4 regions of the Fusobacterium mortiferum ATCC 9817 genome follow, and region 4 is predicted to be linked to each of the others. Evidence: riboswitches for the same ligand, from Rfam matches in the RefSeq annotation. Region 4 holds a riboswitch; each other region holds the start of a gene.
The links. Region 4 has a riboswitch for S-adenosylmethionine ahead of FMAG_RS12680 (methionine ABC transporter ATP-binding protein). Riboswitches for the same ligand answer to the same signal wherever they lie in the genome.
Positions count from the first base shown of each region.

Region 1: another riboswitch for S-adenosylmethionine. It lies ahead of FMAG_RS12205 (O-acetylhomoserine aminocarboxypropyltransferase/cysteine synthase family protein); the one in region 4 lies ahead of FMAG_RS12680 (methionine ABC transporter ATP-binding protein).
Region 2: another riboswitch for S-adenosylmethionine. It lies ahead of metF (methylenetetrahydrofolate reductase [NAD(P)H]); the one in region 4 lies ahead of FMAG_RS12680 (methionine ABC transporter ATP-binding protein).
Region 3: another riboswitch for S-adenosylmethionine. It lies ahead of metK (methionine adenosyltransferase); the one in region 4 lies ahead of FMAG_RS12680 (methionine ABC transporter ATP-binding protein).

Region 1 covers NZ_GL987994.1:549,945-552,153, reverse strand. Annotated here, with positions in the region: gene FMAG_RS12205 (O-acetylhomoserine aminocarboxypropyltransferase/cysteine synthase family protein) at 22-1,302, opposite strand; SAM riboswitch class I at 1,379-1,465, opposite strand; gene FMAG_RS12200 (Cof-type HAD-IIB family hydrolase) at 1,561-2,209, opposite strand, start outside.
Region 2 covers NZ_GL987988.1:797,098-799,306, reverse strand. Annotated here, with positions in the region: gene FMAG_RS04875 (helix-turn-helix domain-containing protein) at 1-513, opposite strand, end outside; SAM riboswitch class I at 606-692, shown strand; gene metF (methylenetetrahydrofolate reductase [NAD(P)H]) at 768-1,652, shown strand; gene FMAG_RS04865 (homocysteine S-methyltransferase family protein) at 1,642-2,209, shown strand, end outside.
Region 3 covers NZ_GL987994.1:120,732-122,940, forward strand. Annotated here, with positions in the region: gene metK (methionine adenosyltransferase) at 289-1,443, opposite strand; SAM riboswitch class I at 1,538-1,626, opposite strand; gene FMAG_RS10265 (acetate uptake transporter) at 1,679-2,209, opposite strand, start outside.
Region 4 covers NZ_GL987994.1:651,421-653,629, forward strand. Annotated here, with positions in the region: gene FMAG_RS12680 (methionine ABC transporter ATP-binding protein) at 1-723, opposite strand, end outside; SAM riboswitch class I at 800-887, opposite strand; gene mgtA (magnesium-translocating P-type ATPase) at 944-2,209, opposite strand, start outside.

The DNA of each region.
Region 1 (2,209 bases), 100 kb from region 4:
ATAGTTCCCTCTTCTATTTTATTATATATTTTCTAAGGCTCTAGCTATATCTTTCAATATATCCTCTACATTTTCTATTCCCACATTCAATCTAACTGCTTCAGGTAAAACACCAGCTTTTATTTGGTCCTCTTCTGATAGTTGTCTATGTGTTGTACTAGCTGGATGTAATACACAAGTACGAGAATCTCCCACGTGAATTACACTTCTTATCCAAGTAAGCTCCTTTATAAATCTCTCTGCTCCCTCTCTTCCACCTTTGACACCTAGTAATATAACTCCACTTCCCCCTTTAGGTAGATACTTTTTAGCATTTTCATATGAATAACTGCTCTCTAACTTAGGATAATTTACCCACTCTATCTTCTCATGATTTTCTAAAAATTTTGCAACTTTTAAAGCATTTTCACTATGTCTTTCCATTCTTAGATGTAGTGTTTCCAATCCTCTCAAGAAAAGAAAAGCATTAAAAGGATTTAGACAAGCTCCAAAATCTCTCAATAAAGTTACCCTAGCCCTTGTTATATATGCAGCTTTTCCAAAATCTTTCCAATAACTTAAGTTATGGTAAGCTGAATCTGGCTCTACAAGGTCTGGAAACTTTCCATTGTCCCAATTAAAATTTCCACCATCTACAATAACTCCACCCAATGCTGCCCCTTGCCCATCTATATATTTTGTAGCTGAATGAGTTACTATATTTACTCCATATTCAATAGGATTACATAGATATGGAGAAGCTAGAGTGTTATCTACTATAACAGGAACTCCCTTCTCTTTCCCTACTCTCACAAGCTTTTCAAAATCTATTACATTCATCTCTGGATTTCCCAAAGTTTCTCCAAAAAGCACCTTTGTATTCTCTTGAAAAGCTGTCTTTATCTCCTCTTCTGAAGCCTCTGGAGAAACAAAAGTAGCAGTTATTCCATACTTTTTCAAGGTAGATTTAAATAGATTAGCTGTTCCCCCATATATAGTTGCTAGAGATACTATATGGTCACCGCAACCACATATATTCAAAATAGCTGTTACATTGGCTGCTTGTCCTGAAGCTAGTGCCAAAGCTCCCACACCTTTTTCTAGCTGTGCTATCTTTTCTTCAAAGGCTGTAACTGTTGGATTTCCTATTCTTGAATACATATACCCATCTCTTTTTAAGTCAAATAGCTCTGCTAAAACCTCTGGAGAGTTGTAGTCATAAGTTGTAGTCTGATATATTGGATATACTCTTGGTTGCCCCTCAGTAAACTCTCCACTCCCTTGTACAAGTTGTGTTTCAATTTTAAATTCCTCTCTGCTCATAAAATCCCTCCTGTTTTGTTTATATAAAAAAAATCTCTATTACCATCAAGTAATAGAGATTGATATACTTTAATATCAGCCATCTGTCTGGAATTAGCACCACATCTTTTGATAGGTTGCTGAAACGTCATAGAGCCAGTCTCTCGGTTTCTCTTGATGGTTTTTTATTTTTTATTTCTTTGTTGAAAATGATTATATACCTTTACTTTTCTTTTGTCAATAATTTTTTCTATAAAAATTTTATACTTTTTAACTCTTCTATAAGTCAAAAAGATTTTCTAAAAATTTAGCTGCAGCATCTTCATCTGAACTTCCAATAACTTTACACTCTTTTAAAATCTCTTTTAATCTTTTATCCCCATTTCCCATTATTATTCCCATTCCAGAATTTTCTAACATTTCTTTATCATTTAAAGCAGCTCCAAAAGAGATTATTTCTTTAAAATCTATATTTTCGTATTTTAATAATGTTTTTAATGCTTCCCCTTTATTTGCTTTTTTACTCATTATTTCTAAACAAGTAGGTTGAGAAGTAGCAATATTTAAATACTTATCTAATTCTAAATTTTTCATTTTTTTCTCTAATTTTTCTATAACTTTTCTATTAGGATTTATAAAAAATATCTTTTCAGCTTCCACATTTTTAAATTTATCTAAATTGGATATTTGAGGAGAATATTTTGATTCTTTATGAAAATCAATATAATCTTGCACTATTCTATCAGTATACCAATCTTTTCCCTTATAAATACTTCTCGAAGTTCCCTCTTCAACCTCTAATTCTAATAGTGTTTTTATTAATTTTCTATCTATGCTTTCTCTCCCTATCTCATTCCAATTTTCACTATGAATAAATGAACCATTTCCTGAAATTAAATATTTTGCCACTCCAATTTGGTTAAAGAAA
Region 2 (2,209 bases), on a different contig from region 4:
ATTATCTTTTATATCCAAATACTCTAAAAGTTTTAAAAGTTTGAGATGACGTAATTTCTTCTCTTTTCCCTTTATATTTATTCCATTTTCCTCTCTTACAAACTCTAACTCAAACTCTTTAAGGTACTCATTAAGAGAGATTATATCCTTTTTTATTGTAGGACGGCTTACTTTTAGATATTTTTCTATCTCTGTTATAGTAGTATTTTCACTGAATAAATACTTTATTAAAATATAATTTTCTCTCTCTTCTTTCGAGAAAATATAGTTATCTATATCAATGCTTTGTATAAACTCCTCTAACCTCTCTCTACTACTTCGCCAGTTTAATTCCCCTTTTTTTATTCCTATCTCTTGAAAAGAAAACTTTGTTAAATAATAATTTAAGTTATCAATACTATATCTTATATTTCTCTCACTTACTTCATATTTTTCAGAAAGATATCCCAATGTCAATTTTTCTTCTCTACTTAACTCTTCAAGAATATCTAACTCTTTTCTATTTAAACTCATTATATCCCCCCACTACTATTAAATCATTTTTTTGAAGGACAATCAAGTTATTGTTGACACAGAGATATTATTATGATAAAATTGACAAAATAAATCCATAGAGAGAGATTGAAGGACAGGCCTTGTGATATCTCAGCAACCTACCTTATGGTGTGGTGCTAATTCCTGATAGATGGTAATAGTATAAAGTTTTTAACTTCTTTTATCTATCAGATAAAGGAAGTTTTTTTATTATAAAACACTTGGAGGAAAATATGAAAATAAAAGAACTATTTAAACAGAAACAACCTACTATCTCTTTTGAGGTATTTCCACCTAACAAAATATATACTCTTGAAAAAGTTTATGAAGTTATAGATGAGCTTTCTCTTTTAAAACCAGACTTTATGAGTGTTACTTATGGAGCTGGTGGAAGTACTAGAAGAAACACTGTAGATATTGCTTCTAAAATAAAAAATATAAATAATATAGAAGCTCTTGCTCATTTGACTTGTATAGGAGCAACAAAAAAAGAGATTGATGAGATATTGAAAGATTTAAATAAAAATAATATAGAAAATATTATGGCTTTAAGAGGAGATATTCCACAAGAGTGTGAAAATAAAATAGGTGAGTTTTCTCATGCTAATGATTTGATAAAATACATTAAAGAATATGGAGATTTTTCTATTGGAGGAGCTTTTTATCCAGAAGGTCACCAAGAAACAAATGATTTATTAGATCTATTCAATTTAAAGACTAAAGTAGATAGTGGAACTGACTTCCTTATCTCACAGATATTTTTTGAAAATGAAAAGTTTTATGAATTTAAAGAAAAATTGGGAAAGCTTAATATAAAAACTCCACTGATAGCAGGAGTTATGCCCATAACAAATGGTAAACAAATCAGAAGAATTACCTCTATGTGTGGTTGTAGTATCCCTGAAAAATTGAAAAGGATATTAGATAGATATGAAGATAATCCAATAGCTATGAGAGAAGCAGGAATTGCTTATGCTATGGAACAGATAATAGAGCTTATCTCTGATGATATAGCAGGAATACACATATACACAATGAACAGAGTGGAAGCTTCTAAAAAAATAATGGAAAATATTGGAAATATTTTAAGAAAGAGAGATGAAAATTATGGATATTAAAAAAGAGTTACAGAAAAGAATTTTAGTATTAGATGGAGCTATGGGAACTGCTATTCAAAAATATAACTTAAACTCTGATGATTATCTCGGTAAAAAAGGTTGTAACGAGATTTTAAATATCACTCGTCCTGATATAATAAAAGATATTCATTTAAAATATATTGAAGCTGGAGCTGATATTATTGAAACAAACTCTTTTAACTGTAATAAAATCTCTCTAAATGAGTATGGGTTTTCAGAGAGAGCATATGAGATAGCTAAAAGAAGTGCCGAACTTGCCAAAGAGGTAACCACTACTAGTGAGAAAAAAATCTATATAGCTGGTTCAATAGGTCCTACAAATAAAACTCTTACTATTCCTAGTGGAAAAAATCCCTATGATAGAGATTTAGAATTTGATTATCTCAAGGAAGCATACAGTGAACAAATTGAAGGATTGATAGATGGTGGAGTAGATATACTACTTATTGAAACTATATTTGATGGTTTAAATGCTAAGTGTGCTGTTATAAGTGCTGAAGAGGTAATGAAAAGAAAAAATATAAATCTTCCTATTA
Region 3 (2,209 bases), 530 kb from region 4:
TCGGGTACAAATCAGTTAAACTCGAAAAAGATTTGTACCACAAGCAGAAAATATACTACTTAAAGTCCAAACCTCGACATATTATTATTGTTATTATTAAATTGTGCAGTTAAACCAAAAATGTGAAACTTCATAATCTGCCTCCATAACAATTAAATCTATGTGTTAAGAATACACCTTTTTTAAAAAAAAGTCAATATTTTTTTGAAAAAATATTTTTAATTTTAATAAATAAAAAAAGAAGTTATAAAATTATAGTATATAATCTCATAACTTCTTCAAATTTTACTATTTATTTAATATAGCTTTTAATTCTTCAACTTTATTTGTTTTTTCCCAAGGAATATCTAAGTCAGTTCTTCCAATATGTCCAAATGCTGCTAAGTCTTGATATTTGAATTTTCCACTTCTTAATTCTAATGATTTTTCTATTCCTCTTGGTGTTAAATCAAATACTTTTTTAACAGCTTCAGCAAGCTCTATCTCACTTACTTTTCCTGTTCCAAATGTATCTACTTTTACTGATGTAGGTTCTACTACTCCTATTGCATAAGATAATTGTACTTCACATTTATCTGCTAAATCTGCTGCTACTATGTTTTTAGCTACCCATCTTGCTGCATAAGCTGCTGATCTGTCAACTTTTGAAGGGTCTTTTCCTGAGAATGCTCCTCCACCATGTCTGAAGTATCCACCATAAGTATCTACTATGATTTTTCTTCCAGTAAGTCCTGTATCTCCGTGTGGTCCTCCTATAACGAATCTTCCAGTTGGATTGATATGATATTTTTTAACATCAGCTGGATTTAAATTATATGCTTCAAGTACAGGTCTTATTACTTTCTCTTTAACATCAGCTTTTATTTGCTCTTGAGTTACATCAGGATTGTGTTGTACAGATAGTACTATTGTATCAACGTGGTCAATCTTTCCATTTTCATCATAAGCTAAAGTTACTTGAGCCTTAGCATCAGGTCTAGCCCATGCTAATTCTTTACTTCTAGTCATTTTAGTTAATCTTACAAGAATTTCTCTAGCTAAAACTAAAGCAAGTGGCATAAGTTCTGGAGTTTCTTTTACAGCTCCACCAAACATTATTCCTTGGTCTCCAGCTCCACCAACATCTACTCCCATAGCGATATCAGGTGATTGAGCATGTATGGCGTTTAAAACACCACAGTTAGAGTCAAATCCCATTCCTTCTCTATATCCAATTTCATCTATCTTTTTTCTAACTATATCTTGGATATCAATATAAGTAGAAGTAGTAATCTCCCCACCAACAATAACTTGTCCAGTAGTACAGAAAACTTCACAAGCTACTCTTGAACTAGGGTCATCAGCAAGACAAGCATCTAATACAGCATCAGATATTTGGTCAGATACTTTATCAGGGTGTCCAGGTGATACGAATTCAGATGTAAAATAAGTTAAATTTTTCATTTTTTATTTTCCTCCTAAAAATTAAACAAAAATATTAATAAAAAATCCCTTCACCTAGATAGATGAAGGGCTCATAAGTCAAGTCCAAGTTTCTCATCCATCTATCAGGAGTTAGCACCACACTTGTAAAAGCAGGTTGCTGAGATGTCATAGGGCCAGTCCCTCAATCTCTCTTGATGGTCTACATTTTAAATTTACAAAATATTATATCATTAAATACTAAAAAAGTCAATAATTATTTATTAAATATCTCTACTGAGATAGGAGATTTATCTAATTGTATATTATTTCTTTCACTATTTCTAAATATTCCTAATGGTTTTCCAAGTGGTAAAAATTCTCTTCCAAAAGTTTTATTCAATACATTTGCAGCAGAACCATAAAATGACATAAGAGCAATTAATAATTCTGATATAGCAGCTAACATATGAGTGTAATGATAAGCTATTCCAAAAGATGAAAGTGCTAATCCTATAAATAAGAAATCTATTAAGATAAAAATAATAAGTAATGTCTTGTTAGTTTCAATAGACCCTATTGTCATATATAGTGTAAAAATTAAATAACCTAAAAATACGAATCCAAAAGCTTTTGGGTCAGCAGCAGCTTTCATTGTTTCACCAAATACTCCAAGTTGTATCATCCAACCCATAGCCATTCCAAACCAAAAGAAAGCATATCCACCAAAGGCAGTAGTACCAAATACATTCCCATGTTTTATATCGTTTAAACAGGCTATAAGTTGTACAAAAGCTCCTAAAAATAT
Region 4 (2,209 bases):
AAGAAATTTTTTTGTAATGTCAGCTTTTGGTCTTGAAAATACTTCTACAATATCTCCTTGTTCCTTAATTTCTCCATCTTCCATAACTATAACTCTATCACATATTTCTTTTATTACCTCCATTTGATGTGTTATTAGGATAATTGTAACTCCTAATTCTTGATTAACTTTTTTTAGAAGCTTCAGAATAGAAATTGTAGTTTCAGGGTCTAGAGCAGAAGTAGCTTCATCACACAGAATTATATCTGGTTTATTAGCAAGAGCTCTTGCTATACCTACTCTCTGTTTTTGTCCTCCAGATAGTTGAGATGGATAATTCTCCTTTTTCTCTTTTAAGTTAACTAGTTCAAGTAACTCCTCTACTCTTAAATCTATCTCCTTTTTAGATAAGTTACTTCCCTTTAATGGATAGGAGATATTTTTAGAGATGGTTCTACTTTTCATTAGATTAAAGTGTTGAAATATCATTCCTATTTTTTTTCTAATTTCTCGAAGTTCTTTATCATTTAGAGTATTTAGTGTGACTCCATTAATGATAACTTCTCCAGTAGTGGGTGGTTCTAAGAGATTTATACATCTGAGTAGTGTACTTTTACCTGCTCCAGAGTATCCTATAATCCCTACGATTTCCCCAGGATTAAAAGAGAGATTGATATTTTTCAATGCCTCTACTTTTTTTCCATTGTCATAGTAAGTCTTGCTGATGTTCTTTAGTTCAATCATAAAATCCTCCCTAGAAAAAAATTATAAAAAAAACTCTATTACCATCAAGTAATAGAGTTGGATACAAAATTAGTATCTTCCATCTGTCTGGAATTAGCACCACATCTATAAGATAGGTTGCTGAAACGTCATAGAGCCAGTCTCTCGGTTTCTCTTGATGGTTTGTTTTTTGTTGTTGGGGTAATTATATACCTGAGAATACTATTTTGTCAATATTTTTTTATAATAATTCTCTATATTTTTTGATATACTGTTTTTTAACTAGTGTAACTAGTAGCATATATCCTACTATTGTTAGGATTAAGAAGAACCAATAGATAAGTGGTAATTGAGTTAATCCTAATAGATTTCCTAAAGGAGTATATGGAATTATTGAAACAATTAAAATTCCTAACATTGTAAGTACAGTTACAGGTAAAGAAGTTATACTTTGAATAAAAGGAATTTTTGGAGTTCTTATCATATGGATAACTAGAGTTTGCGACCACATAGATTCAATAAACCAACCTGTTTGGAACATAGCTTCATAAGCTGCTCTCAATGTTTCTTGCTCAACTGGGATAGAGTTGTATAGCACTCCATTCGATACAAACATAGGACAGATTACAAAATACATCAATAAGTATGTAGTTATATCAAATATAGAACTAGTAGGTCCTATCCATAACATAAATTTTCCAATAGAGCTTGCTTCCCATTTTCTAGGAATTTTTAAAAACTCTTTATCTACATTATCCCAAGGGATAGCAGTACAAGATAGGTCATAGATTAGATTTAATAGAATTAAGTGTATGCTCATCATTGGTAAAAATGGTAAGAAAGCACTAGCAGCTAATACTGAAAACATATTACCAAAGTTAGATGAAGCAGTCATCTTAATATACTTAATCATATTAGCATAAGTTTTACGTCCCTCTATAATTCCCTCTTCTAATACCATTAAATCTTTTTCAAGTAAGATTATATCAGCAGATTCCTTAGCTATATCCACAGCTGTATCAACAGATATTCCTATATCTGCCTCTTTCATAGCAGCAGCATCATTTATTCCATCTCCCATAAATCCAACTGTATGTCCATTCTCTTTTAAGATTTGAACAATTCTAGTTTTTTGCATAGGAGATAGTTTTGCAAAGATATCTACCTTTTCAATAACAGTTGAAAGTTCTTCATCACTCATATTATCTATATCTGAGCCAAGTAAAATATTTTTACTATTAAGTCCAACTTTTCCACAAATACTTTTAGTAACTTTATCATTATCTCCAGTTAGAACCTTAGTTCTTACACCATACTCTTTTAGAGCAGCAATAGCCTTAGCAGTTGTAGGTTTAGGTGGGTCTAAGAAAGCAAGATATCCCATAAGTACCATATCTACTTCATCTTTTACTCCAAAACTATCCACAGGAGATGGATTAGTTTTTTGAGCAAGAGCAATAACACGAAGTCCGTCTTCATTGAATTTTTCAACAGTTTTTAAAACTTC